One region of the Glutamicibacter sp. AOP5-A2-18 genome, then DNA from elsewhere that is predicted to be linked to it. Evidence: riboswitches for the same ligand, from Rfam matches in the RefSeq annotation. Region 1 holds a riboswitch; each other region holds the start of a gene.
The links. A riboswitch is a leader RNA that binds a small molecule or an ion and turns the genes downstream of it on or off. The one in region 1 is predicted to bind S-adenosylmethionine.
Positions count from the first base shown of each region.

Region 1 (7,351 bases):
GAGCTTCAACGCCACTTCGTTGGTCAAGGCTTCGTTCGCTGACGTTGTGGTTCTTGCCGGCAACGTAGGTGTTGAGTTGGGCGCTGCAGCTGGCGGTCAGCAGATCGAGGTTCCATTCACCCCGGGCCGTGTTGACGCAACCCAAGAGCAGACCGACGTTGAGCAGTTCGCATGGCTGGAGCCAGTAGCTGACGGTTTCCGTAACTACGACTCAGGCTTCTTGAACCTGCCTTCCGAGTACCTGCTGTTGGATCGCGCTAACCTGCTGGGTCTGACCGCACCGGAAACCGCTGTACTGCTTGGTGGCCTGCGCGTACTGGGCAACAACTGGGATGGCTCGAACACCGGCGTGTTCACCGAGACCCCAGGTGCACTGACCAACGACTTCTTCGCTAACCTGCTGGAACTGGGCCTTGAGTGGACCCCAGATGCAGAAGAGAAAACCTACGCAACCACTGACGGCCGCTGGGTCGGCAGCCGCGTAGACCTAGTCTTCGGCTCGAACTCCGAGCTGCGCGCACTGGCCGAGGTTTACGCTTCGGACGACGCCAAGGAGAAGTTCGTCAAGGACTTCGCCGCAGCATGGGCCAAGCTCATGGATGCAGACCGCTTCGAGCTGCGCAAGTAAGCAGCCCACGGCGCACAACGGTGGCCGCCACCTTCCGATTGATTCGGAAGGTGGCGGCCACCGTCGTTTAAACAGGTAGACCTGAAACAGCGCGCTTACGGAACAGGGTTTCCTAGCTCCCGCAGTTCGGTCTTATTAGTTTCGCGCGCCCACAGCGCACCGATGACTGCCAGAACAGATGAACCGGCAACGATCCACGCTGCGGGACCCCAGTTCGCGGAGACCCCGCCAACCAATGCAGTGGCGAGCATCGGGGTAAAGCCTGCGCAAAGGATGCCGACCTGCAATCCGATAGCCATTCCTGAATAGCGCACCTTGACATTGAACAGCTCCGAGAACCAGGCCGGGTACACCGAGTTTGAAGCAGCGTAGGTACCAGCGGTAATCATCATGCTAGAAACAAAGATCATCGCCAGATTTCCCGTGGAAATCGTCATGAAGTACACAAAGATCATGACCCCGGATCCCACTACACCTGAAACAAAGACCTTCTTTCGCCCAAAGGAATCCGAGAGTCGAGCAAAGAATGGCTGGCTGGCGATAGCGATGATATTTCCAGCGATACTCACCCACAACATTGTGGATGCCGAGACTCCCACGGAGACCGCATAGGCCAGACCGAATGACTGCATGAAGGTACTGGTGACCACCTGGAAGGACATCAAGGCGACTTGGAAGAACTGAGCAGGGTGAGTGGAGATCATATTGGTAAACGGAAGCTTGACCAGTCCGTCGCTTTCCTGCTTTTCTTCAAAGATTTCTGGCTCATCCAAGGAACGGCGAACTAGGTAAGCAGCCAGCAAGACCAGAAGCGAAAGCCAGAACGGGATACGCCAACCCCACGCCAAGCGTGCCGACTCGTCCATTGCTGCCACCGGCAGGAACGCCAGCGAAGCTAGGACGATGCCAAAAGAAATCCCGCTCATGGCAAAGCTTGCGAAGAATCCTCTTCGCCCTTCCGGAGCCTCTTCCGTAGATAGTGCAGAAGCACCTGCGGTTTCAGCGCCGGCCGATAGACCCTGCATCAGTCGCAAGACCACCAACAGTGCTGGGGCCCAGTATCCCGCCGTACGGAAATCGGGCAGGACACCAATAAGGAAGGTGGCTGAGCCCATCAGCACCAGAGTCATCACCAAAGTGGCTTTACGTCCAAGCTTGTCGCCAAGGTGCCCGAAGAACACCGCACCAAAGGGGCGGGCAATATAGGCGACACCAAAAGTCGCGAAGGAAGCAAGCATCGCAATGGTCGCATCTCCAGTAGGGAAGAAAATCTTTGAAAAGACCAAAGATGCAGCCGTCGCATAGATAAAGAAGTCGTAGTACTCCAATGCGCCGCCAAGAAAACCAGCGAGCGCAGCCTTTTTAGCCCGTTTCAACTTGCGTTCTTGTTCGGAGTCAATGCTGACTCCCGTATTGGTGATGGTCTTACTCATGGGTTGTCCTTCCACGACGGCGGGGATGTTTCGCTCATGCACTAAACCTTTTGTGCGGTATGCGCACTATCGTGCGATATTCGACAATGAATAGAGTACAGCAAGGTGAGGCGTGTCACAAGGCATATGAAGCAATCAATTGACCGCTGCACTCGTTTACGCCGAAAGGAAACTATGAACCGCCCAGAGAAGACCACGCAACTTTTTATCATTGGTTCTCACGCCTCGACCACGATGTCTCCAAATCTTTGGAACCCAGTGTTCGAAGCCTTGGGAAACGGTTGGAACTATCAACCGTGGGATGTTCCTACTGGAAGTGAAATGCAGCCTACGCGTGATGGTCTTTTGGATCCCACGGTCATAGCAGCCAATGTGACCATGCCCCATAAACAATGGGCTGCCAGCGCCGCCGATACATGCACTGAACAGGTCGCCCTCAGCGGGGCTGCGAACCTACTGATCCGCAACAACGGTCAGCTTGATGCCTACAACACCGACATCAGCGCGGTGGAAGAAAAGCTAGCCACCAAAACCCATCAACACGTACTACTCCTCGGTGCAGGCGGCGCGGCACGCGCAGCCCTGATTGCCCTCAAGGAGCACATCACCGAGGTAACCATCACCGATCAAGACATCGAAGTGGCTCAGCAGCTATTAGATCTTGCAACCCGCATGGGAATTTCCGGAACCGTCGTCGACTGGTCTGCGGCTTCGCAGGTTGCTACCAAAGCTTCACTGATCATCAATGCCACACCCATCGGGAAGTACCCAGAGGACGGCGCCGCGTGGGGAACCACAACCCTCTCCCCGGGGAGTTACGTTTACGATTTTGTTTACGCTGAGCACACCACCGGAACCATCAAGGCCGCGATCGCACAAGGCCTTGAATATACCGACGGTTGGGAGCATCTCTTACTTCAGGCAGCGGCAATGGTTCCGCTTCTTGAACTTCCTGAACAAACCGTCGCAGAACTGCGTGAATCGCTCAGTGGCATTCGAGAAAATCAGTAGGCAGGTTTCTGAACCTAGAACAATCGCTGCGCTGAACTTCCAAACGCAGGATTCTCTAGCTTCAGCAGCTGCGTCTTTGCATCCAATCCACCCAGATAGCCGCCCAGCGAACCGTCGGTGCGCAGCACTCGGTGGCAGGGTAAAACGATGGGGATCGGGTTGGTCGCGCAGGCCGAACCCACCGCACGAACGGCCTTGGGATTACCAATCCGCTCAGCCATCTGCGAATAGCTCCAGGTTTGTCCGTAATCAATCGCAGCCAGTTCTTCCTGCACTTGGCGGCGGAAAGTTGTTGAGAGCTTCAAGTCCAAAGGCACATCAAAACTGTGCCGGGCACCAGCAAAGTATTCATCAAGCTGCCGGGCCACCGCATCTAAACGCGAGGCATCTTTGAGGATTCGTGGACTAAGTTTCGTAGCGAGCAAAGACAGTATTTTATCGTGATCTTCAGATTCAAAAGCCACCCGAACCAGTCCCGCCGGGGTGCTGGCCAAAAGCAGTGAACCCACCGGAGAATCAACCACGCGGTAGGACACATCAATCAAGTCTTTAGCACGGGCCTTAATCATCAGTTGTCCGCCGAGCTGTCCCAAAAGCGCAGCTTCTTCGTTGGTCGCTTGGGAAGTAGATGTTGCATCAGTCATGACTGCTCCTGCCACAGTGTGTCATCCTCGAGCATTCGTCGAAGATTTTTGATCCCATCAGCACCTGCCCGACGCGCTGCCGCTTCCGTTCCAGAAAGAATGTCTGCGATTTGCGCATAGTCCAGTCCTCCCAAGTACCTGTAGGCGACAACCAAGCGTTGCTTGTGCGGCAACCGTCCGACTTCTTGCCACAGCACTAGATTCTCTAGCTGCGCTTCGGGTTGCTGTCCCTCATCAACCTGTTCCCAGGATTGAAGGTCATCAAGAATTTCTGGCTTGTTCTTGCGCAGCTCGTCAATAGCCTTATTTCTTGCGATACGCACCAGCCACGCTAGAACGTTGGCTTCTTCAGGAAGTTTTGGATAGGCACTCAGTGCAGATAAAAATGTCTCAGACCATGCGTCCTGGGCACGGTGTTCGTCCAACAAGGCACGGCAAACACGTAATACGTTCAGTCCATAATCTTGGACTATCCGCTCAAACGGCACTTGCATGGCTCTCCTGAGAATTGGCACCTTTTAGGGCTTTCACCATGTAAACGTTGTGTGCGGCAAAAGTGTGAGCAGGTAAAAGGAAAAACTTTTCAACTTTAGAGAGTGACCAGATCAAGTTCGCGGGCCAAGGCCTGGAGCCGGTCCAGATCAATGTGGATCAGTTCACCGTTTTCTACTCCGTAAGGTGCCTTGGTCCCGGTCAGCGCATCACGAATCACGCGCATTGTCGCTCCGTGGCTAACCACCGCAATCTTCTGTCCGGCGTACTTGACCGTTAAGTGAAGCAAAGCTGGAATGGCACGGCGTAGGATCTGCTCAATTGGTTCCAGCTCAGGCTGAGCAGCTGCCGATTCTTCGTCGCTGACCTCAGCCAAAATCCGGCCTTCTAAAGGCCCGAAGCTACGTTCAATTAGTTCAGGTACAGGTGGGCCTACTTCCGCTCCCGCTTCCTGGGCAATGAGGGCAGCAGTTTCCTGCGCACGCCCCAACGGGGAGGCAAGGAAAAGTGACCATCCGGCGCCTTGAAGTTCACGTCCAACTTCGCGGGCTTGTTCGCGTCCGATGTCGTTCAGCGGAATGTCGGTACGGCCTTGGAGGCGTCCCGCCAGATTCCAATCTGTCAGTCCGTGTCTGATCAACGCCAACGCAGTATCCATGACTCAAGCGTACCGGGGTGCATAGATATCGAAGAATCTCCGATATTACGTCTAATACGCAACGTTACGACTCATAGTTAGGTCACGATCGGTCATGTTGCGAAGATTATTACACCATCCCGAGCGGCTGAGAGATCTGGTTCGATGAAGCCGCAGCAACCTGCCACATCCGGTGGTTACGGTGCTACCGCCAGAAACGATGCAGCCGCTTTTCTTGTTTAATCACAACAAGAAGCGACATTGATTCCGGGATTCCTGCCTCGATCGCACCACCGCTGAGCGGTGAAACGCGAAAACCCAATCGACAAGGAGTCGTAAGCCATCATGGCAGATCATAAATTTGGATTCCGCACCCGCGCATTGCACGCCGGTGGCACCCCCGACGCCGAGCACGGCGCCCGCGCAGTACCCATTTACCAAAGCACTTCATTTGTCTTTAAAGACACCGACGATGCAGCGAACCTTTTTGCGCTGCAGAAGTACGGCACTACCTACTCACGTATTGGCAACCCAACCGTCGCGGCCTTTGAAGAACGCATGGCCTCCTTGGAAGGTGGCATCGGCGCAGTAGCTACCGGTTCTGGCATGGCTGCCGAATTTGTCACCTTCGCAGCTCTCGCCCAAGCTGGCGACCACATTGTCGCTTCCTCCAAGCTCTACGGTGGCACCATCACCCAGCTGGATGTTTCCTTGCGTCGATTTGGCATTAACACCACCTTCATTGATTCCAATGATCCAGCCGACTTTGACGCCGCGATCCAGGAGAACACCAAGGCCGTATATACCGAGGTGATAGCCAACCCATCCGGTGACATTGCCGATGTGAAGGGCTTGGCCGAAGTGGCACACCGCCACCAAATCCCACTGGTAGTTGATTCCACGCTTACTCCCCCATACATCCTGCGTCCCCTTGAGCACGGTGCCGATATTGTCATCCATTCGGCAACCAAGTTCATTGGCGGCCACGGCACCACCCTGGGTGGCGTTGTTATTGAGTCCGGAAAGTTCGACTGGGGCAACGGCAAGTTCCCTGCCATGACCGAACCGGTGGCCAGCTACGGCAATGTTTCCTGGTGGGCCAACTTCGGTGAATACGGGTTCCTGACCAAACTGCGCAGCGAGCAGCTGCGCGACTTCGGCCCGGCACTGCCGGCCCAGTCAGCTTTCCAGCTTTTGCAGGGCCTAGAAACTTTGCCACAGCGCATGGACAACCACTTGGCCAACGCCAAGCAGGTTGCTGCTTGGCTCGAAGCAGATCCCCGCGTTACCTACGTGAACTACGCCGGTCTGGAATCCCACCCGCAGTTTGCTCACGCCAAGGAACTGTTGCCCATGGGAGTGGGTTCAGTGTTCAGCTTCGGCGTGAAAGGCGGACGCAAAGCCGGCACCAAGTTCATCGAGGCCTTGCAGCTGGCAAGCCACCTTGCCAATATCGGCGATGCCCGCACCTTGGTGCTGCACCCTGCCTCCACCACGCACCAGCAGTTGAGCCCAGAGCAATTGAATGCTGCCGGCGTTCCTGAAGATCTGATCCGTTTATCAGTGGGCCTAGAAGATGTTGAAGACATCCTCTGGGATCTGGATCAGGCATTAACCGCTTCGCAAGAAGCAGTCGCTTCTTCCGCCGATGATTTTGCAGAACCGACCTATGATGGTGCGGCTTGCACCATCAACGCAGCACCGAAGGGAGCTAACTAATGAGCACCACCGAACGCACCTGGGAAGGTCCGGGAGCTGCGCAGCGCCTGACCATCCTGCGCGATACCAAGACCATTGCCATTGTTGGCGCATCCAATAAGCCTTCACGGGCCAGCTACTTCGTGGCGACCTATTTACTTTCTTCGTCTAAGTACAAGGTGTACTTCATCAACCCGGTACTCGATGAGATCCTGGGCCAGCCGGTCTACAAGTCGCTGGCAGATCTGCCAGAGACTCCAGATCTGGTGGAGGTCTTCCGCAAGCACGATGACATGCCGTCAGTTTTAGATGAGGCATTGGCCGTTGGCGCAAAGACCCTGTGGCTCCAGTTAGGTTCATGGCATGAAGACGTGGCCCGCCGGGCCGAAGCGGCCGGCATGAACGTAGTAATGGATCGCTGCGTGAAGATTGAGCACGCGCGTTTCCATGGCGGACTGCGCTTGGCCGGCTTTAATACCGGTGTAATTTCTTCGAAGCGTCAGGTTCTCGCGTAAACAGTCCTGATCAGCTAACGCCGCTGGCGGGCAACCTTTTGGTTGCCCGCCAGCGGCGTTAGCTGTCTATTGCGGTTCAGCATACCCAGATTTTTCTGGTCCTAGGTTCTAGAACTCACGAGGTAAACGTGCCCACCAAGACCCGTGCAGATCAAAGTTTTAAGACCGATTTTTTCGGGCAACTGGCTCCCCACTCGGCAAAATGCCAACTATAACCACTTTCAGATGTCCGAATGGTTAATTTTCCCTCACAGTTCACTTGACGTTCCCACTCATTCGGGCATAAAGTCATG
Region 1 is NZ_JBQSVW010000001.1:272,770-280,120, reverse strand. Features, by position in the region: gene katG (catalase/peroxidase HPI) at 1-628, shown strand, start outside; gene ACT3RW_RS01350 (MFS transporter) at 724-2,061, opposite strand; gene ACT3RW_RS01345 (shikimate dehydrogenase family protein) at 2,236-3,072, shown strand; gene ACT3RW_RS01340 (methylated-DNA--[protein]-cysteine S-methyltransferase) at 3,087-3,716, opposite strand; gene ACT3RW_RS01335 (RNA polymerase sigma factor) at 3,713-4,210, opposite strand; gene ACT3RW_RS01330 (histidine phosphatase family protein) at 4,306-4,854, opposite strand; SAM riboswitch class I at 4,978-5,072, shown strand; gene ACT3RW_RS01325 (O-acetylhomoserine aminocarboxypropyltransferase/cysteine synthase family protein) at 5,191-6,564, shown strand; gene ACT3RW_RS01320 (CoA-binding protein) at 6,564-7,058, shown strand.

Region 2 (7,351 bases), 620 kb from region 1:
TTCCGACGCCGATGAATATACCGACCTGGTTGCCGGTCCCATGCTTGATGCAGTGGCAGAGCAGGTCGACTTTGTTGATGTCTTCTGTGAACGCGGAGCCTTCAACGAGGAGCAAACCCGTCGCGTTCTGCAAGCAGCCCAAGACAAAAATCTGTCGACCAAAGTTCACGGAAACCAGCTGGGTGCAGGCCCCGGGGTGAAGCTGGCCGTCGAATTCGGTAGCCATTCGGTAGACCACGTAAATTACCTAGACGACTCGGATATCCAGGCGCTCGCCGGAAGCTGGAGCAAGTGGGATCGCCAGACTCGCTCCGGGAAGCCCGGAACTGTAGCCACCTGTCTGCCTGCTTGCGACTTGTCGACCAGACAGCCACTGGCCCCAGGACGCGAACTATTGGACGCTGGGGTGAGCATTGCCCTGGCGAGTAACTGCAATCCCGGGACCAGCTACACCAGCAACATGAACTTCTGCGTGGCTACGGCGGTGTTGCAGATGAACCTGTCATTGGCCGAAGCCATCGAGGCGGCCACCTATGGGGGAGCACTGGCACTGGGCATTGCCGATCAAGTGGGTTCCATCGAGGTTGGCAAGCGTGCAGACCTTCACGTACTTGATGCTCCGGGCGCTGCACACCTGGCTTATCGGCCGGGAATGAACCTGACACACAGCGTTTATCAAGCAGGCCAGCTGGTGCGCTGAGGCGATAACCCCACGACTTGTTCTGGCCGGTTTGTCGAAAATCTGGCAGTCAAATAGGCATTCGTGATAAACAAGAACCATGGCTAATACTGCTTTTAAGGGAACTCCCGTACAGACCATTGGTGAACTGCCAGCCGTAGGCGCGCAGGCTCCATCATTCACCCTCACCGACACCGACCTTGCGGACCTCACCAGCGATTCGCTGGCTGGCCGTCGCGTTGTCTTGAACATCTTCCCGTCGGTTGATACCGGCGTTTGCGCTGCTAGCGTTCGTCAATTCAACGAGCTGGCTGCTGGCCTAGAGAACACCACCGTTGTGTGCGTTTCTGCTGACCTGCCATTCGCACTGGGCCGCTTCTGCGGTGCAGAGAACATCGAGAATGTTTCGGCTGCTTCGGTCTTCCGTTCGGACTTCGGTTCGGATTACGGCGTAACCCAGATCGACGGTCCACTGGCTGGCCTGTTGGCCCGCTCGGTCATCGTCTTGGACGAAACCGGCAAGGTGACCTACACCCAGGTCGTTCCGGAAATCACCACCGAGCCAGACTACGATGCAGCTATCGCAGCACTGAGCTAATCACTTGTCGCACCAATCCTGATGCGCACAAGAGGCCCATCCGAACATCAAGTTTGGATGGGCCTCTTGCTTCCCCAGAAGTTATCGAACAAACCGCTGATTCGCTAAAACGTGTTCGAGGTGGGTAACGACAGCCTCAACAATAACTATGTTGCGACCGGCGCAACAGATACTTTGAGTTCATGTCCTACCAAATTGCGCGTGACGAAAGTCAACGAATTTGAATAACCGTCGAGAGTGATTTGTTCGCGGACCACTCCGGCTTCACGGGTGCACGGAACAGTGATTTCGCCATGGTTCTGCTGCTTATCGCTTTGCCATGTGATGACAGACGAGTTGTTTTCGCCTGAGCACTCAAGTATCACGGAATAGCTGCCACCTTGAAGTGGAACAGCAAGAGATATCTTTTGGTCCTCATATTCAACTGTCGTGGCGATCGCCACGAGCTCGTGGCTTTGCATCGGTTCTAAAGTCTCCGAACTCTTCGGCGTCGGAGCGTTGGAGTCGCTGACCGAACATCCTGTGAATGCAACCGAAATGCCTACAACGAAAGCGAGTGGCAGTGCCTCTTTCAGTTTCAAAATTTCCCTCGTTTAGAAAGCTATGACCCGAAACTGGATTCCGTTTGAAGAGAACACCGTTTCTGATCCGCTTGAAATCATAATTCCTGCGGCGTATTTGCGCTATTTGAAGATGTAAAACGTGCCTTGAACGCGTGTGGTATCCGAGTACTTTGTAACCGCATCAATGGGGCTCTTCGCAATCGAGAGTGTAGAACCTTCCTGAATCCGCCGGTCTCCAACAACGATCGTGTAATAGAGGGCGGAAGATTCCGGAATCCCAGCGCGATACCCCGCAAATGCTCCAAACGCCCAGACGCTGAGCTCTAGTTCCTTATGTTGCAGGCCCAAAGCTGGAGTAGCTGGATTGTTTGTGGTGTCATAAACACGTGCTCGCGGCACCCGATAGCCTTCGTGTTCCATCCCGATGACCGCGCTGAAAAAACAGAAACTCGACACCTTCACCGATGAGCTTCAGTTTGTGCGCTCCACGGCGGTGCGCGAGTCGTTGGGCCGCTTCGTTGGGACGAGGGTCCAGAGCTTCAACCATCAGTTCCTCACCGCCTGCGCGGCCTCTAGGATTCGCGGCCCAATCTTGTCTATCAGCTTGTCGATGTTCCGATCATCGGCGCGCAAAAGGGTATCGGAGAGCCGCTCCAAACTCATCAGGCCAAGCCAGATTTTTGCTCGATAGGCTTCGTCCCGATTCGGTGCGATCAGATCCACCATCTGAAGACCGTGCCACAGGCTCAGGTACGCGGTATTCAGCGCAGGATCCCACGCCGCGGCAAGATCCCAGTCCAGGATGCCGATCAGCTCTTCACCCACCCAGTGCATATTGTGTCCAGCTAGATCGCCGTGGACCAACCCCGGCGGGACCTGGGCCAGCTCATCTAGCTGTGCCCAAAGCCTTCTGGCAGCCCCACGCAGTTGATCGGGCAAGGCGTCGAAACACTGCTGCTGGCGTTTTTCGGTCCACTCACCGCGGAAAGCAAAGGGCTCGGCCAGATACTTGCTCAGAGGTTCCAATTCAACAGCAGCCAGATCATTAACCAGCTTTCCCAAAACTTTCGGATCCCCATAGTGCGGTTCGTGGGCACTGCCAGGGATAAAACTCATGGCCACCGAGCTGAGCCCGTTAACCTGCAGAATCTGCGAGGTCGCCACCGGGATCTGATAATCCAGCTGACCGGAAAGCTGCTCCAGCAGTTTCACCGAACGCGGCATCTGCGCGCTAGCTTGGGGAGTGCGGGCCATACGAATCACCGAATGCGGATTGGCGATGACTACCTTGTGGAACTGGCCGCCCTCATTAACTCCGGCATCTTCCCATGAAAGATCGGGGCGTAATTGGCGGGCGATACGCAGTTCTTCGCTGGTGGCAGGACGACTCACACATGCTCCTTTACTTCACTACCTTTAGGTTACCTCAGCACAAACACAGCCTAATCAGCCTATGATCTATTGCGTGAGTGTCGAAGAATTTGGGCCAAGCCCAACACGAAAGATCCTGAAATTTGAGATCGTTGTGGTCCTAGCTTTGTCTTTGGGCCAAAGCGCGGTGTACTCGATTCTTAGCTTCGCCGACAAACTCACCCGCGGACCGTTGCACGAACAGACCACGTTGCTGAACAACCAACTGAGCAACCGCGAATTTTTTGACTTCTCCTACCAGCTACTCGATATCCTCTTTGCCTTGGTGCCGGTGCTGCTGGCCCTTTACCTGATGAAGCGCAGCACCGGGCGAGGGGTGCGCGAGATCGGCTTTGACCTACGCACCCCGGGCAAAGATGCGCTCTTTGGCGCCGGTCTGTTCCTAGCCATGGGGCTTGGCACCCTAGGCGTTTATGCAGCCGGTCGAGCACTGGGGATCACTACCGCGATCTCGGCGGCCAACCTGGGGGACTACTGGTGGAGCGTACCGGTGTTGTTGCTCTCGGCGGTGCGCCATGCGGTCCTCGAAGAAGTACTAATGCTCGGCTTCCTGTTCACCTACGCAAAGAAGCTGAACCTAGGATTGTGGACTACGATCTTCGGCTCGGCAGTGATCCGTGGCAGTTACCACCTGTACCAAGGAGTGGGGCCGATGATCGGCAATATGCTCATGGGCGTGGTGTTCGGCTGGGTTTATCAAAAGTACGGTCGGGTGATGCCACTGGTGATCGCGCACTTCCTGCTTGATGCCATCGGCTTTGTCGGTTATGCCCTGATCGGTCCGGCGATCGGGATCGGCAACTAAACCCCTAAACTGTAGGCATGCAGATTTCACAGCTGACCGCGCAACAGATAAACCAAGCCGTGGCACTGTGGGAAGCCACCGGGCTGACCCGGCCGTGGAACGACCCATACGCCGATGCGCAGCGTGCCTTAGATACCCCAACTTCCACGGTGCTGGCCGTGATCGAGGAAGACAAAGTTGTTGCCACTGCGATGGTGGGCCACGACGGGCACCGTGGCTGGCTCTACTATGTGGCCGTTGATCCGCTCAAGCAGGGTACCGGGCTTGGCAGCACAATGGTTCAGGCCGCAACAAGCTGGCTAGTGGACCGTGGTGTGCCCAAGGTGCAGTTGATGGTGCGTAATGAAAACGCTGCCGTGCTCAATTTCTATGAGCGTCTGGGATTTGTGGACCAAAACGTTGTGGTTCTAGGCAAGCGTCTGGATGCCAGCACATAAAAAGAGGTAGGTGGGGACGCCATTGTCCCCGCCTACCTTTGAAAGATGTTGTTGTTACAGCACAACCGGACCGTTATCGGTTTCGAAGGTCACCGTCATGATTCCCGGGGTACCGTTGGGTGCCTCATAGTCCATGACTACTGGGCCCAGATTCACGTTTTCAGGTTGCCCCAACCATTCCAGCACACGATCACGCGAGCCGGCAATGGTGATCTCGCTGATCGCGCCGCTCGGTTCAAGTGCCTTGGAAGGATGCAGATCCTTAGCTTCTTCGTCCCAGGAAATCAGGTACGGGCACTGCGGGTCGGCGATCAAACCCTTAATGCCGATCTGCTGCCAGGTCAGCTCGCGACCATCGGGGAATTTGCGGTTGCCCGGAACCGACTTGCGGCCCAGCCGTTCTTCGGCGCTGGACAGATCGTCCACCGAAACGCACCAGCCCATCCAGCCGCCGCCGAGCTCAGAACGCGCTCGTACCGCTTGGCCAAAAGGAGCCTTGTCGCTGGCGGGGTGGTTGAGCACTTCAACCACTTCCAAATACTGACCATGCTTCAACGGGAAGATGACATTACGTGTTCCGAAGCGCGGATGCACGCCTCCCTTAACGAACTCCAAACCCAAGGCCTCGGAGATTCTCTGCGCGGTTGGCAGCAACCCATCTGGGCCGCAGGCATAACTTACGTGATCTAACCTCATCATGTGCCCATCATGACAACATGTGATGACAGTCTCTACTTAGGCAAGCCTAATTTTTAATCGGTGATCGAATTCTCTGCACCTAAATCGCGCCTGGCGCGAAATATGACCGATTGCTACCCATTTTGCGCTCTCACATTGCAAAAATCTTCGGTTTTCGGGCACACTGGAAGTAGGTCATGAGTCCCAGTAATAAGCCCCGGCTTACTGGGCGGCAACCCTCCAACCGCGGTGGGGTGCCCCGGGTGAAGACCTGGCCCTTAGGAGCAAAAAGCTGCTAAGGACAAGCGCGGGTAACCCTGGAAGTGCCTTCATGAGGATCTTTCTGTCGGTGTCTTCTCAGTGGTCTACCCCAAAAGTCACAGAACTATTTTTGGAGGAAACCATGAGCAATAACTGGTCATTTGAAACCCGTCAGATCCACTCCGGGCAGACCCCAGATCCAACCACCGGTGCCCGGGCACTACCGATCTTCCAGACCACTTCCTTTGTCTTCCCAAGCGCAGAAAGTGCTGCAGCCCGTTTTGCGCTGCAGGAACTGGAACCGATCTACACCCGCATCGGCAACCCCACCACCGACGCAGTAGAAACTCGCATCGCCGATCTAGAAGGCGGCGTGGGTGCGCTGTTGCTGTCCTCCGGACAGGCCGCGACCACCTTGGCCATCCTGAACCTCGCCGAGTCCGGCGATCACCTGGTGGCCAGCCCAAGTTTGTATGGCGGAACCCAGAATCTGCTTAAGCACACGCTTAAGCGCCTGGGCATCGAGGTCAGCTTTGTGGCCGACCCGGATAACCTGCAGGATTGGCGCGACGCGGTGCGCCCAAACACCAAGGCGTTCTTCGGCGAAACCATTTCCAACCCACGCCAAGACGTGCTGGACATCGAAGAAATCGCCAAGATCGCCCATGAAAATGGAGTGCCGCTGCTGGTGGATAACACCTTGGCCACTCCGTACCTGATCCGCCCGATCGAATTTGGGGCTGACATCGTCATCCACTCGGCCACCAAATTCCTGGGCGGTCACGGCAACGCGATCGCCGGGGTGATTGTGGACTCGGGCAACTTTGACTTTGCCAAGGACCCGCAGCGCTTCCCGGGCTTTAACACCCCGGACGAGTCCTACAACGGCCTGGTTTTTGCTCGCGATCTTGGCGTGAACGGCATCCTCGGCGCCAACCTGGCCTACATCCTCAAGACGCGAGTCCAGCTCTTGCGCGATTTGGGTTCAGCGCTGTCACCTTTTAACGCGTTCTTGATCGCCCAGGGGCTAGAAACCCTGTCCCTGCGCGTTGAGCGCCACGGTGAAAACGCGCGCGAAGTGGCCAACTGGCTCGAAGCCCGTGATGAAGTGCAGCAGGTCGCCTATGCGGGCCTAGCCTCCTCACCATGGTTTGAGCGCGCCAAGAAGTACAGCCAGCACGGCGCCGGATCGGTGCTCGCCTTTGAGCTTTCTGGCGGTGCGCCGGCAGGCCAAGCCTTTGTAAACGCCCTTGAGCTGCACTCCCATGTGGCCAACATCGGCGATGTGCGCTCGCTGGCCATCCACCCGGCGTCCACCACCCACGCTCAGCTCTCCGAGGCCGATCAGCTTGCCGCGGGCGTAAGCCCCGGCTTGGTGCGCTTGAGCGTCGGACTAGAAAATATCAAGGACATTTTGGCCGATCTCCAGTTGGGCTTTAACGCTGTGGCAGCCCTTGAGAATAAGGAATTGCAGGAAACGCTCTAGGTATGGCATCCATTGCAACCAACGAAGAAACACCGCTCGCCCACGGCCAAGACGGCATGACGCGCCGTAGCGCTGTGGGGGAGTACCACTTTGAGTTTGGCGGCTACCTGCCACAGGTAGAACTCGCCTACGAAACGTGGGGCAAGCTGAGCGCCGATGGCTCCAACGCCGTGCTGGTGATGCATGCTTTGACCGGCGACGCACATGTCGCCCAGGGGCATTCATCCCTACCCGGATGGTGGGACGGCTTTATCGGCCCCGGGGCCACGATCGACAGCACAAAGTACTTCGTTCTCGCCGTTAATATGGTCGGCGGTTGTAATGGATCCACCGGGCCGTCTTCGCCGGACGCACACGGTGTACCCTATGGGTCGCGTTTCCCCTTTGTCACCATCAAAGATTCGGTGCGCCTT
Region 2 is NZ_JBQSVW010000001.1:895,366-902,716, forward strand. Features, by position in the region: gene hutI (imidazolonepropionase) at 1-700, shown strand, start outside; gene tpx (thiol peroxidase) at 780-1,277, shown strand; gene ACT3RW_RS04270 (hypothetical protein) at 1,424-1,858, opposite strand; gene ACT3RW_RS04275 (hypothetical protein) at 1,961-2,302, opposite strand; gene ACT3RW_RS04280 (aminoglycoside phosphotransferase family protein) at 2,387-3,232, opposite strand; gene ACT3RW_RS04285 (CPBP family intramembrane glutamic endopeptidase) at 3,306-4,076, shown strand; gene ACT3RW_RS04290 (GNAT family acetyltransferase) at 4,094-4,513, shown strand; gene ACT3RW_RS04295 (VOC family protein) at 4,568-5,212, opposite strand; SAM riboswitch class IV at 5,385-5,505, shown strand; gene ACT3RW_RS04300 (bifunctional o-acetylhomoserine/o-acetylserine sulfhydrylase) at 5,595-6,938, shown strand; gene metX (homoserine O-acetyltransferase MetX) at 6,941-7,351, shown strand, end outside.
Region 2: another riboswitch for S-adenosylmethionine. It lies ahead of ACT3RW_RS04300 (bifunctional o-acetylhomoserine/o-acetylserine sulfhydrylase); the one in region 1 lies ahead of ACT3RW_RS01325 (O-acetylhomoserine aminocarboxypropyltransferase/cysteine synthase family protein).

Region 3 (7,351 bases), 2.7 Mb from region 1:
AGGAAGAGCCAGCCGCCGAGGTGGAGCCAGCGGACGCGACCTGGCAGGAAGTAATCACCATTGACGGTAAGTCCGATAAGTCCAGCCAGGTCTTTGAGCTCACCGGAAACGAAGCGCGAATGACCTACAGCTTCAAGGGTGGCGAAGACATGTCTTTGGGTTCCATCTACCTCCTGGATGAAGGAACCGATCTGATGAAGGACGGTGGACTTCCTGAAGCTATGATCGATGGCCCGATCAGTGAAGAATCTGCACTTCACAAGTCTGCAGGAAAGTACTACCTAGATGTGAACGCTGCAAACTTTGATGGCTGGAGCGTCACCATCGAAGAAAAGCGCTAACAAAGATTTCGTGTCCATTAGTCGGGGACTAGTGGACACGAAAACATGCTCGGACAGGATCTCCTTGGGGAGAGATCCTGTCCGGGTTTAAAACACAGACTGTAGCCCACACAAGTCTTGGACTCTTGCGGGCTCCGGTCTGTTCGCGTCTGACAGATTGGGTGAAATTCGGCAGTCAGTTCACGTGAACTATCGACCGAGCCAACCAGCGACCCACTCGAAAGTGAACATTCAGCACCGGAATATTTACTGGTCCTATCGACTGTTTCCCAATGTGAAAAGGGCTTGGTCTACCTGCCGAGCAGTCCACTTTTCATCATGTTCTGCAGCGACAGCTATCAATTTCTGCAATACATCCATGTACCTCGAATATCGGCCACTCTTGTTTGACAGTTCTATGCCGAGCAACGTCAGTCCATGATGTGCGCGACGATCATAAATAGCCATTCGAGTTGGTGCAGCAGCGACAATGACCGATGAAGCCAGAGCATCTCCTGACTTGAATCCAGGGATGGAACCGATTGCGCTTCGCGCTTGCCTAGCTGCATCGGGAACACTAAGCGCCTCGTTATTAGCAAACCTGAACACGTTTTCCGTGGCCCCGCGCACTTCTAGATCAGGAGTGTTCAGCAACGCTTTTGCCCAGCGGGTGTTTGCCTGGAGTCGCTTCCACAACAGGAGAGAGCCAATGTCGGCTTTTCCTAACGAACCAGATGCGACAAAACGTTCCGTGATCTCTAGAAGTACCTCGTCGTAGTGCTCTGACGTGTCAGTGATGTAGTTTCGATAGGAATTAGAGAGATGGAGCCAGAGTTCGTTTTCGTTGGCAGGAGGAAGCGTCAGTGGCGAGTTCATGATTGCATCCTGACAGTAAGAGCTGAAATCGAGTAATTTGAGATCGTCGACGACAACCCGAGGCTGTTTTACCGTGGCACCGTGTTGACCTTCAATGAAGTATAAATCGTACTTTATTGCAACCTGCGTCACATATATCTGATATGTTTTGAGAGAGCGACGGGGCTCCCTTTTGGAGACCACGCCGGGCACAAGCCGGAGTGATGAGTTCCCGTCGGTGCACTATCGACACTTTTTTGCGAGGGAATTCATGAGTCAACTCTTTGACCTGTCCGGACGACTGGCCCTAGTAACCGGGTCTTCGCGTGGCATCGGCCGCGAACTAGCCCGCGCCTTAGCCGACGCCGGCGCCACCATCATCCTGCACGGCCGCGACGAGCAACGTCTAGCTGCAACCACCGCCGAATTCAGCGCGCAGTACGGTGCCGAAAAAATCCATAGCGTCTGCTTTGATGTCACCGATGATGCCGCCGTGCGCGAGAACATCGCAAGCATCGAAAAAGACCTCGGCGCCATCCGCATTTTGGTGAACAACGCCGGAATTCAGCACCGCGTCCCGATGCTGGAGTTAGAACTTGCAGACTGGCAGCGCGTCATTGACACCAACCTGACCAGTGCATTCCTCGTTGGCCGCGAAGTGGCTCGCGGCATGGTGGAGCGTGGCGAAGGCAAGATCATCAACATCTGCTCGGTGCAAACCGATCTAGCCCGACCCACCATTTCTGCGTACACCGCGGCCAAGGGCGGCCTGCGCAACCTCACCCGCGCGATGACCGCAGAATGGGCCGGAGCCGGTTTGCAGATCAACGGCATTGCCCCGGGATACATCCACACCGAGATGACCCAAAACCTGGTGGATGACGAAAAGTTCAACTCGTGGATTCTTGGCCGCACCCCGGCTGCTCGCTGGGGCACCGTCGCAGATTTGGCGGGCCCGGCAGTATGGCTAGCCTCCGACGGGTCGAACTACGTCAACGGCCAGACCATCTTCATCGACGGAGGTATGAGCGTTGTCGTCTAATACCTTGACCAACAGCACCGTGGCCGTGGTGGCTCACGCTGCAGGGGATCTGCGGGTCGAGCAGATCGCCGTGGCAGAACCAGCAGCTGATGAAGCACGTATAGCCATTGCCTTTGGTGGTATCTGCGGGTCAGACCTGCACTACTGGAGCCATGGCGCCGCCGGGGAATCCATCCTTAAAGCACCTATGATTCTGGGCCACGAAATTGTTGGCACGGTCATCCAAGCTGCAGCTGACGGCACCGGTCCACAAGCTGGCACCAACGTGGCCGTTCACCCAGCCACCCCGGGGGAAACCGGCGAGGCCTACCCCAGCGAACGCCCGAACCTTTCCCCAGGCTGCACCTACCTGGGTTCGGCCGCACGCTATCCCCACACCGAGGGTGCCTTTGCTCGTGAAGTGAACCTGCCCGCCCGGATGCTTCGCGCACTGCCTGCAGGACTTTCACTTGAAGATGCAGCACTGGCAGAACCGGCGGCCGTCGCCTGGCACGCGGTGTCTCGCGCTGGAGAAATTAAAGGCAAACGCGCCTTGGTAATTGGCGCGGGTCCGATCGGTGCGCTGGCTATCGCTGTGCTCAAGCGCGGCGGAGCAGCAGAGATCATTGCAGTGGATATGCACGAGAAACCGTTAGAGATCGCCCGGGAACTGGGTGCCACCGCTACCTTGCGCGCCGATGATACCGAGGCGATTGCCAAGGTCGCAGCGGACGTGGTCATTGAAGCCAGCGGTAACTACCGTGGGTTGGCTTCAGCCGTTCGCGGAGCGGTACGCGGCGGTCGAGTAGTAATGGTCGGACTGCTACCCACCGGCGAGCAACCAGCACTGATCTCATTGGCCATCACCCGCGAGCTAGAACTGGTCGGTTCCTTCCGCTTTAACGACGAAATCGACCAGGTGCTTGCAGCTCTGGCTGATGGATCCTTACAGATCTCCGCCGCGGTCACTCACCAGTTCCCGGTGGACCAAGCATTACAAGCTTTTGAAACGGCCAAGGATTCGGCCAGCTCAGGCAAAGTACTGCTGGATTTTCGTAGCGAATAAGCGCAACTAGCAAGATCACGCGCTCGTGGCGGTGGCCCCATAATTATGGGGCCACCGCCACGAGCGGTTTTAGAGCAAGATCGTATTAGTTCGCGCCAGCGATATGCACCGAGGTGCTGACCGGGACCGGATTGGTGAACAGATCTAGCACTGGGCAGTGAGCATCCACAGCCTGGCGTAGTTCTTCATAACGCTCGGCGGATTCAGGACCAGCGATGTGCACCTGCAAGTCCACGGAGGAGAAGCCCGGACGAATTGTTTCATCAATGCCAAACAGGCCACGAACATCAAGCTGGCCATCAGCGGTGATCTGCACATCATCTACTTGGATGCCCAAGTTTTCCGCGTACAGACGGTAAACAACTACTTGGCAGGAAACCAACGCTGCCAAGGCATATTCCACCGGGCTGGCCGCGATGTCGCTGCCTCCCAGTGCAGCTGGTTCATCAACGGTAAAGCTGTGCTTGCCGGCCCTGATGTTACTGGCAACAGAGCCGAAGCCTTCGCCACGAACACTAAACGTGAGTTGTGCGCTCTGTGGGGCTGCCGAAATGCGTTCACCCCACCCAGCGTCAGCTTCTTGCAAACGCGCAGAACGGTCTTCGGCTACGGAAAGTTTCTTGGTTGTGGTAGGCATAAGAGGTGTTCCCCTTTTCTGACGCAAGGGTGCGCCATCGTTTACGCTTCTTGACTCTCAAGATGCGTCGAATCTTCACCTGGGGCACCCCGCACAATGACTAGAGGGTTGCCGTCCACTCAGCCAGGGCCGTAGTGAGTGGAACTCGTGATTCAGTGATTCATTTTTATCCTTGAGTACCGCTGCGAGTAAAGCATTCGCTTAACTTTTCGTCATTACGAAGCTGTCGGTAACCGTCGATAGGATGGAGGGTAGCAACCGGCTCTATTGCGTACACAACGATTGGCGGATATGGAATACCAGCTGACTATCAAAAACTTGGACTTGGTACTGGACCAGGACACGTTGGAGATTGGTGCGTTCTACTATCAGTCGGGAAAGGTCTCGCACGTTGAACGCCACGTTGAAGCCGGTCTTACTCAAGTGCGCGGACAGGTGCTCGGCGCGCAGGTGAACGCAACCTTCCGATTTGAAGCGCAAGGGATTTCATTTGAAGGTGGTTGCAGCAAACACCCCACCAGTACTCGCTGCGAAGAAGTCGCCGCGTTATTGATTGAAACCATTAACGAAGATGATGAGCCTCTGTACGTTACCGACGGTGCGGTGCGGCCGCATGACTGGCAACGTCAAGCGGTGCCGCAGTGGGAACGTAGTCTTAACCGCCTATTGCCCGTCATTGATGATGAACCGGACGTCGCCCAAGAGCCGCTGGGCCTCATTCTAAAAATCGTCAGCGAACCACGCTACGGCAGCGATGATGTCCTGACCCTTCAGGCCCGTCCGGCGCGACAAGGTACCAAGAGCCCATGGATTCAGACAGGAGTGAGCTGGAAGTCTGTGGCCTTTGACAAGCGGTTCTCCAAAGAACAGCGCCGTGCCATTAGCGAACTAGACCAGCTACGAGAGCAGGCTGAAAAGCAAAAATACGGTTATGTCTGGGACGTCAAAGACTGGATCTCGCTAATGGATTTGCCGGGCAAAGATTTGCTCGAAGCTTTCGTTGCGCTGCAAGCAGCCGGAGTGCAGATCATCAACGGAAGTAGCAACGCCAAGCCCGCTGTGACCTTCAGCCCTGAGCCGGCGAATGCTTTTGTAGATCTGCGCCGTGGTGAAGACGGGTTGACCATGGAGGGGTTCATTTCCGCACCTGATCCACAAGACTCACATGTACTGCCCGTCGGAAATCCACCGACATTTTTGGTGTACTCGGCTAAGCCGTTGGCCAAGGCTAAAGACTGGGGACTGGCAGAATTTGCTGAGCCTGTTTCAGCAGAACTTGCCTCTTTTATTGCTTCTGGAGTTCAGTTCGTTCCAGCAGCAGACGTTCCGCGTTTTGAGGAAAAACATCTGGAACGCATGCGCCACTTGGCCCCGCTGAAAAGCGTCGACGTGAGCTATAAAATTCCTGCCCCTGCTCGTCCCGTCCTGAGGCTGGCTGTATCTAGCAGCCCAGAAGTTGTCGCCCTGCGCTATTCGTGGAAGTACCCGTCCAAGGCGCCACGGCAACGTGGCATCGAGAAGGAAATCCTTGCCTCGATCAAGGACAAGCTTGGAGACGACGCTGCCTTGGGACCGGTGAACTCCTCGGGCATTTTTGAAGATCAAGACCTGAGCATCTCTCAGTCCATCGACTTCTTGGTTTATACCCTTCCGCTGCTCGAAGAGCACCCGGACGTATTGATCGAAGCGCAAAACCGACTGCCCAAGTACCAAATAAATGATGCACCAGCCACCGTTGCCGTTGAAGCCGGAGAAAGCACCGGAGACTGGTTCGACCTTTCCATTGAAGTCACCATTGATGAGGTCAAGGTACCTTTCCCTCAACTACTCGCAGCGCTGACTCGGCATGAGGACTACCTTGTCTTAGATGATCTGACCGTCATTCCCATCGCCGGTGCTGACTTTGCTCAGCTACGTCAGTTGGTCAATGAAGCTGGGGAACTGGGCACAGTTGAAGGCGATACGATTCGCATCCACAAGCTGAGCATCGACTGGTGGCAACAACTGCTGGACTTGGGCATCATTGAAGCTCAGCACAACGCCTGGCTAGAAACCATGAACGAGCTGACCAGTGGCGAGGAACTTGCGCCCGTAGCTCTGCCAGAAAGTTTCAAAGCGAATTTGCGCCCGTACCAGGAGCAGGGACTGGCCTGGCTGAATTTCTTGCGTACCCACTCACTGGGTGGAGTGCTCGCAGATGACATGGGCTTGGGTAAAACGGTCCAGTTGCTGGCCTGTCTGGAGCAAGCGCGCACGGAAAACCCTGATCAAAAGTTCTTGGTTCTTGCCCCGACCTCGGTGGTAGGTAACTGGATCAATGAAGCGCAGCGTTTCGCGCCGAACCTTCGTACGCGGGGGATTAGCTCCACGTCAAAAAAGGCCGGGCAGAGCATCAAGGATCAGTTGGGTGACGCGCAGCTGATTGTCACTAGCTACACGATCTTCCGACTGTCCTATGAAGAGTTTGAAGCTGCCGGATTCTCCGTGATGATCATGGATGAAGCGCAACAGCTGAAGAACCACACCTCAAAGGGCTATAAGCAAGCGCGCCAGTTGCCGGTGCCTTGTAAGTTCGTTGTCACTGGTACGCCGATGGAAAATAATCTCCTTGAGCTGTGGGCTCTGGTTTCCTTGGCTGCCCCTGGACTGTTGGGCGGACAGAAGGCCTTCAAGGATATTTATCAGAAGCAGATTTCCGACGGTGATAAAGAAAGACTCGATCGTCTCAAGAGCCGGTTGCGTCCATTTGTACTTCGACGCACCAAAGAACAGGTGGTTCCGGAACTTCCAGCAAAAACCGAACAGATTCTGGAAGTTGAGCTGGAACCAAGTCACCGTAAGGCCTATGACCGTCGCTTCCAGCGGGTACGACAAGAAGTGCTCGGATTGGTTGATGACGTAGATTCCAACCGTTTCAAGATTTTGCAGTCGCTCACGTTGCTACGCCAACTGGCCTTAGATCCGTCCTTGGTCGGTGAAGGTGACGGCCCGAGCGCCAAGCTTGAGCTACTACGAGAACTGATGGCCGACGCAGTGGCTGAAGGACACAAGATCTTGGTCTTCAGCCAGTTCACCAGCTTCTTGACCAAGGCGCGGGACGTTGCCGTATCGCTAGATATTGAGCACGGTTACCTAGATGGTTCCACTAGTGGAATCAAGCGAAAAGAAATGATCGATGGGTTCAGCAATGGGGACTTCCCGGTCTTCTTCATCTCGTTGAAGTCCGGCGGTTTTGGTATCAACCTCACCGCTGCTGATTACTGCATCTTGTTGGATCCTTGGTGGAATCCGGCTGCGGAAGCTCAGGCCATTGACCGTGCACACCGCATTGGTCAGGAACGACCGGTTTACGTGTATCGTCTGGTCGCCAAGGACACCATCGAGTCCAAGGTGCTGGCCTTACAAGCCAAAAAGACGCAGCTGTTTAATGACGTTTTGGGTGACGAATCGGA
Region 3 is NZ_JBQSVW010000001.1:2,993,208-3,000,558, reverse strand. Features, by position in the region: gene ACT3RW_RS14415 (TM2 domain-containing protein) at 1-341, shown strand, start outside; gene ACT3RW_RS14410 (hypothetical protein) at 597-1,328, opposite strand; gene ACT3RW_RS14405 (SDR family oxidoreductase) at 1,447-2,217, shown strand; gene ACT3RW_RS14400 (L-idonate 5-dehydrogenase) at 2,207-3,262, shown strand; gene ACT3RW_RS14395 (OsmC family protein) at 3,348-3,899, opposite strand; SAM riboswitch class IV at 3,932-4,052, opposite strand; gene ACT3RW_RS14390 (DEAD/DEAH box helicase) at 4,167-7,351, shown strand, end outside.
Region 3: another riboswitch for S-adenosylmethionine. It lies ahead of ACT3RW_RS14395 (OsmC family protein); the one in region 1 lies ahead of ACT3RW_RS01325 (O-acetylhomoserine aminocarboxypropyltransferase/cysteine synthase family protein).

Region 4 (7,351 bases), 2.9 Mb from region 1:
ACAACGGCAGCAATCCGTGGGGAACCACATGGCGAACCAATGCTTGGATGCTGCTCAGCCCGCGGGCACGGGCCGCCAGCACGTGCTCGGAGTCCAATGCCTGGCGCACGCCGGAGCGCACCGCAACGGTGAAAAAGCTGATGGGGCGCAAAGCCAAAATGAAGACCGGGAGCACCAGAGAAGCGGGGGAATCGTAGCCGGCCGAGGGAAGCAACGCCCAGCGCACGGCAAAGAGCAGAACCAGCAATGGCGCCAACGCGTATTCGGGAATGGCGATGAGCGCATGGGTGATCGAGGTGATCAGCTTGTCGGGCCATTGCCCGGCGCGGGTGGCTGAAATAACTCCCAAAAGAATCGATACAAGGATGGCTGCCAGCAAGGCGGTGCCTGCCAATGACAGGGTGACGCCGATGGCCGGCAATACCTGGTCTGCTACGGGGGTGCCGCTGATATGCGAGATGCCCATATCTCCGGTGAAGAACCGACCCAGCCATCGCCCGAACTGCACCAGCATCGGGTCGTTGAGGCCAAACTGCTCAGCATAGGCCTGAACCGTCGCCTCATCAGCTTCGCCAAAATCCATTCTTGCGCGCAGCAAGGACCGCACGGGGTCCCCGGGGGAGACGAAGGGGACAAGGAAGACCGCGAAGGAGGAAAGCAGAACTGCTGCGCCGAGGCCAACGACCCGGCGCAGCACGGTGGCTAGTGGTGACACGCTATTTGGTTTTCGCCAGGTCCTTGGTCATCACATAGCGGGTCAGCGGGTCCTGGACATAGCCCTGGACCTTGGAGCCCACACCGTCGATGGCCTGCTCATTAACCAGCCAGACGTTCACGGCATCCTTGGCGAGGATGTCTCCGGCCTGGCGGTAGAGATCATTGCGCTTGGCCTGGTCCTTCTCAACTTGGGCCTGGCCCACCAGCTTGTCGTAGTCCTTGTTGCAGTAGTGGCTCAGGTTGTATCCACCCTCGCAGGTGTAGTCGGCCTGCAGGAAGCCGATGGGGTCAGCGATATCGATCATCCGGTTGCGCTGGCTGAGGATCATGTCGTACTTGCCGGCCAGCACATCTGGCTCCACTGCGCCGTAGGACTTGGTGACGACATTGGCCTTCAAGCCGATCTGCTTGAACTGCTCCTGGATGATGGCGCCCACGCCAGCGAATTCGGCACGCTCGGTGATCGCAATGATGTCCAGCGGCTTGTCTTGCTTGTAGCCCGAGGCTTCCACCAGCTTTTTGGCTTCCTCGAGATTCACCTGGGGTACGGTCAGATCCGGGTTGGCCCAAGGCTCGCTTGGTGCAAAGGGACCGGTGGCAGGTTGGGCGGCGCCTTCATAGATGCTGGCGGCTATGGCTGGCAGATCCAAGGCCATGGTGGCGGCCCTGCGCAGGTCCACGTTGTCGAAAGGGGCACGCGAGTTGTTCAGGTACAGGGTCGAGGTGCGAGGAGAGTCGGCCTTGAGCACGCTGATCTTCTCGTCTGCTTCCAAGGTAGCCAAGCTGGTGGCCGGGATGGACATGGAGATGTCCGCTTCACCGGTCTGTACCTGGGTGGAGCGGGTGGCGCCGTCGGTGATGTAGCGGATTTCGCCGCCGGCCAGTTTCACCTCACCATCCCAGTAATTCTTGTTGCGGTCCAAGGTCAAGGACTGTCCGGCCTTCTCTGAAACCGGAGCGAAAGGCCCGGTGCAGTGATTCATCGGATCAATGCCCTTGTCGGTGTACGCAGCACCCGAGAGCACGCCGGCATTCACGCTGGCAATGCGATACGGCAAGAGCGGATCAGCTGCCGGGGTGGTGACGCGTACGGTATCAGCGTCGAGGGCTTCTACCTTCTTGATGGTCTTAGGGTTCACTGCACGTGCTGGTGCGGTGGCATCAAGAACATGGTTCAGTGAATTAGCAACAGCCTTGGCGTTGAAGTCGGTGCCGTCCTGGAACTTTACGTTCTTGCGCAGGTCGAATTCCCATGCGGTATCCGAGGTCTGCTTCCAAGAAGTGGCGAGCATTGGCTCTACCTTCTTCTCGGTCTGGTCATACTTGGTCAGGGTTTCCAAGCAACCGGCGATTGAGAGCACATAAGCGTCATCGCTTTCCAAAGCCCAGTTGGAAATTGGGGCACGGAAGTTCGCTACAACTACGCGGGCTTCGGCATCCGCTGCTGCATCCGGAGCGGGGGTGGCGGTGGAACTGCAGGCAGTTAGTGCGAGGGCTACCGCTGCAAAACTTGCAGCTACGCTCAATCGTCCAAGGTTCATGGAAATCCTTCGGCAATACGTGATGAATTGGCATCCAATGTCTTAGAGCCTTGGTAAGCGTACCCTAATTCCTTGATTTCTCATGAAGCAATAAAAGGCCATGAAGACCCCTTTAGAACTTCGGGATTCTGGACTGCGATAGAACGCTAGCTGAGTAGTAGAAAGTTGGTGTCAACCGTGGAAGTTCTGAGGACATTTTGCGTTATGTGTCGCAGTTCACGCACTGCGTGTGCGTAGCATGCGGTCACGAACCAACCGAGAACCAAGCCACGAAGCCAGCAACAGCGGAATGATCATGACTAGCCAAGGGATAAAGGACAACTCGGCTGCGCCTGCGGTGTGTGAGAGTAACCAGCCAAAGAGCATGTTGCCTAGAAGTACTGCTAGGCCGCCGCAGGTGGAGAGTAATCCGAAGTAGGAGCCGGTAGCGTTGAGCCCGGCAAATTTTGGAACAAGACTGAGCGCGGTGGGATGAACACTCATATGACCCAGGGTCATCAGGGTGACTGCGCAAAGAATTCGCACCAAGCTGGTTTCCTCACCAAAGGCTGATGAAGGGATGAAGGCCAAAACACTAAACCCCAAGGCGCTGAGAATATAGCCCATGCGCAACGTTGCAGCTGGGCCGATTCTTGCAGCAAGCCACGATAAGGGAATCTGCAGGCTCAGGGTCAAAATGGAGATCCACGCAAAGATCAGCCCCAACCACTGGGTAGGCATGTCTTGGCGTTCAAGTTCCAAAGGAATAGCTAGATACAGCTGGTTGTAGGCCAATAGGTCCGCGGCATGCAGCGAACAGAAGGCCAAGAACTGGCGGTCGCGCAGACATTCTCGGAAGCTACTGTGAGGCTTCGATGCTTTAGTTCCTGCACCGGTAGCAGCCGACAGTGCGCTCGCCGTGTCAGTCTTGCCAAGAGTGAGCGCCAAGAAGATTCCGATGGCCACAAAGAATACTGCGCCAAAACCTGCCACGGTGGAAAATCCCCAGCCCCACAGGGCCGAACCCACCAAAGGTCCGGTGACGGCGCCAATTTCACCCGTGATGCTCAGCCACGCAAAGAGCGTAGCCCGCCGAACGTGCTGGACTTGTCCTTGATCCCGCGCGCTTTGGGCAGCCGCCACCAAGATGTTTAGTCCCGGGGAGAATAGTGCCCCACCAAATCCGGTGAGCAGTGCGCCAAAAATGAACATTCCCAAGTGTGGAGTACTAGACCATAGGGATGCGGCCAAAGTGAGGAAACCTGCGGCACGTACCGCGCAGCCGATCAGAATCATGGTGCGGGCGCCGAAGCGATCCGCCAGAGTGCCACCAGCTAAGAACAGTCCTTGCTGGGCAAAAGTTCTGATTCCTAAGATCAGACCCACCGCGGTAGATGCCAACAGGAAATCATTGCTGAGGACTACCGCAAGGAAGGGGACTACAGCGTAGAAGCCGATATTAAACAGCGTCTGGGTTCCCAGGAGCGCGGTAATTTCTAAGCGTTGCGAGCGAGTTTTCATGGGCCTCTGGGACGCGGTGATGATGACCAGTCTGATCTTAGCTAAAGGATGGTCAATCACTTGTGTTCAAACTGTCGGTGCATTGTCCTATGGTTGAAAACAGGTTCAAGAGTTACGACGTAAAGTACCTGGCTAGTCGTACGGCAACCCCTCTCCGGCTCACGGGGTGCCCCAGGGGAAGAACCGTTCCGAGGCAAATGTCATCGGTTCAGTTAGCGGTTTGCCCCGTCCAGTATTCGGTACGGGGCGGCACCGCTCTCACGCTAGGAGAATTTCCATGGCTAATCAGCCAATTGATGACAAGCATGAATTCGACTTCCGTGAATGGACGAAGGAGATATTTGGCGAGGAAACCAGCAACAGCAGGGTTGATCAATATGGATTGCCGTTTCTGTCCGACGAAGCAGACTTGAGTGAAGAAAGGCAACGCAAGCTCCGCTGGTATTCGGCGCTGTTGGAAGCTCCTTACGTTGCCCGGGTGCAGACGAGAACGCGCAATTCTTGGAGCGATTTTATGAGTAACAATTCCCGGCACCGGCGCTTGACCAATGGCCAGTGCTACAAAGCTGAGGGCTATGACGAATATATTCAGCGTTGGGAATCGGTCGGCATCGGTTCGGACTTGTACCTTTTGATCCACGCGTCCTTGAAGCGGGCAGTTGAGATAAGTCGCAGCCGGCATACTTCGGATCTGGCGAAGCTGAATCTGGAAGTCCGATTGGATGAGCTGCACCTGTGCCGTGACGACGGCGGGATGTATGGTCGAAGCTTGGTTCCCGAGCACTGGAAAGATTTCCCAAACCTGCGGACCCGTTTGAGTCCAGTGACCGCTATCCGGCGAATCATTGACGCCGGGTTCTAGAATCCAATCCAGTTGATGGAGTTCAAGGGACAGGCCGCCAGCGGTCTGTCCCTTGAACTGGCTATCGAATCTTCTATTTTTTAGCTTGCGCCTTCCAAGGCCATCTGCGATGGCTGATTCTTGAAGCCCTTGGTGGTGGTTGCCAAAATAATGGTTCCGATGGCCAGCCAGATGCTGCCGATAATTACGGCATGAATATCAAGCTGCGTGAGTAGGAACGCGATGACTAGAACACCAATAGCTGGGCACAGCACGTAGAGCATTGCATTAAGCTTGTTGCCTGCGCGACGTTGGCGATCCCAATAAACAATGACCGACACGTTGACCATGATGAACGAGATGAAAGCACCGAAGTTAATGAATGAGGTTGAGGTGGCCACATCCATGAACATGGCGATCAAGCCCACAACTGCGATGGCCAAGATAGAGAAGACCGGGGTGCTCCAACGCTGGTTCAGCTTCCCAAAGAAGCTGCGTGGCAGTACTCCGTCTCGACCCATGGCGTAGAGCAGTCGACTGCCAGCAGCCTGAGCGGCGATACCTGAGGTGAACTGGGCGATAACTAGTGCGGCCAAGAAAATAGCACCAAATAAATTGCCACCAATGTGCTGTGCTATTTCGAAACCCGCAGCATTAGAATTCTCAAAGACACCGCCTGGATGCACCAGCTGTACTGTGTAGGCCACGATGACAAAAATGCCTCCACCTATGAGGGCAACGAGCATGATGGCCTTGGGGACGGTGCGCCGGGGTTCCACGGTCTCTTCGGTCAGAGTGGTCACCGCATCAAATCCAAGGAACGAGTATGCGGCGATGGCTGCACCAGCGGCGATACCTGTTGTGCTCGCGCCGATCCCGGTAAACGGAGAAGAGCTCACTAGAGCGCCTGCGCCGTGCTCGCTGGAGACACTGGCCACGGAGAGAACTACGAAGAAAACGATGACCAAGATCTGGAAGGACATGAGTACCAGATTCACCCGGTCTGCCACCTTGATGCCGATGATATTCAAAATGGTTGTCAGCACAATGAAGCCAAGGATCCACACCGGCATCGGCGCGGCAGGGAATTGGGCTTGCAAGTACGAGCCACCGATCAGCCAAATCACCATGGGAAGGAAGAGGTAGTCAAGCATAGTGGCCCAACCGACGAGGAAACCGATCCGTCCGTCGATGGTCTTGCGTACGTAAGTGTAGGCAGAACCGGCCACCGGGTACGCTGCAGCCATCCGGCCGTAGCTATTTGCGGTAAAGAGCATTGCCAGTAGAGCAATCAGGTAGGCGCTGGCGCTGGCGCCACCGGTTTCAGACGCAATGACACCAAAGATGCCTAAGACAATCAGGGGTGTCAGGTAGGCCAACCCAAAGATCACCAAGGAAGACAATTTCAGGGTGCGAGTAAGTGTGGGGGTCGAAGACATGGAAAACTCCGTCGTTTTCTAAGAGCGGGATTGGGGTTGTTGTGGCGCCCAGCGAGATGGTTCCAATGCGCCGTCATAGAGCGGAAGACTAATCGGTGCATCGTCCGGACCGAATTGAGACCACACGCGGTTAGTCCCTGCGGTTCCGTGATCACGCACTCGCTGTACGGTGTCCGGGTCAACCCGGACCACGAGGGTATCTTCGCCAAGGCCAGCTTCACCCAGGACCATGCCTTCGGGATCTACCGCGATGCTTCGGCCGCGTCCTACAGGGTGGGCGCAGTTCACGCTGAGCATGTACACCTGGTTCACGATGGCGTTGGCTCGTGCCAGGATCAGTTCCTGTTCACGGTCGTCACTAGTGGTTTTCACAACGTTCATGATGGTGTTGGCACCCATCCAGGCAAGATGGCGTGAGTGTTCTGGGAACCAAGAGTCGTAGCAAATAGACAGTCCGAAAGCGCCGACTTCTGGCACGTTTGCGACCACAAATTCGGTTCCTGGCCGGTGCGGCTCAAACGGCCGCCAAGGGAACATTTTGCGATACCTGGCAACCAATGCGCCGTCCGGGGAGAAGAGTAGCTGGGTGTTGCGGAAACCACCGTCTGTATCGCGCTCGCCGATGCTACCTGGGCACAGCCAGATTTGGTGTTTGGCGGCAATGGCACCGAGCGCTGACACAAAAGGGATCATCCAAGGAGACTGCTGCGTCCTCCAATGCGGTGCTTCGCTCTTGTTCAGGTAGATGCTCGGTACCGTGCAGATGCATCTCAGGGTAGATCAGCATCTGAAGATCGTCATGCTTCTGTAAAGTCTTGGCAACATCATCAGCAAAAGGCTGAAGCGAATTCTCAACTGGCAGCGGGACGCGCTGCGCCAATCCTGCGGTGATTATCTGGGACATGTGGGTCTACCTTCATACAAACTTATAAATGATCAATATGATCAGATATACAAATGTATGTGACGTAGTCGATAGACTCAATACATGACGGCGAAAAATATTTCGAGACTGACCCACGTCGAAGAGCGCGAAATTGACCGCCTGTTTCATGCAGTGCCGGGGGCCGCAGCAGTAACGCGTTTGTCAGCCGTGGAAACAGTACGGGCACGGATCTTGCTGTCAGTGGAGCATGGGTTGCTCATTCCGGGTGGAAAACTTCCGAGCACTGATTTGATTGCGGCAGGTCTTGAAGTCAGTGACATCACTGCGCGGCGTGGTTTGGAGAGCCTAGTCGAAGACGGCGTGCTGGAGCGACGCAGGGGCAGAGCCGGAGGAACCTTTGTTGCCCAGAAGCCACCGAAGATTAATG
Region 4 is NZ_JBQSVW010000001.1:3,207,890-3,215,240, reverse strand. Features, by position in the region: gene ACT3RW_RS15425 (ABC transporter permease) at 1-715, opposite strand, end outside; gene ACT3RW_RS15420 (ABC transporter substrate-binding protein) at 717-2,258, opposite strand; gene ACT3RW_RS15415 (MFS transporter) at 2,475-3,758, opposite strand; SAM riboswitch class IV at 3,862-3,978, shown strand; gene ACT3RW_RS15410 (hypothetical protein) at 4,036-4,620, shown strand; gene ACT3RW_RS15405 (APC family permease) at 4,701-6,038, opposite strand; gene ACT3RW_RS15400 (carbon-nitrogen hydrolase family protein) at 6,057-6,731, opposite strand; gene ACT3RW_RS15395 (hypothetical protein) at 6,664-6,942, opposite strand; gene ACT3RW_RS15390 (FadR/GntR family transcriptional regulator) at 7,027-7,351, shown strand, end outside.
Region 4: another riboswitch for S-adenosylmethionine. It lies ahead of ACT3RW_RS15410 (hypothetical protein); the one in region 1 lies ahead of ACT3RW_RS01325 (O-acetylhomoserine aminocarboxypropyltransferase/cysteine synthase family protein).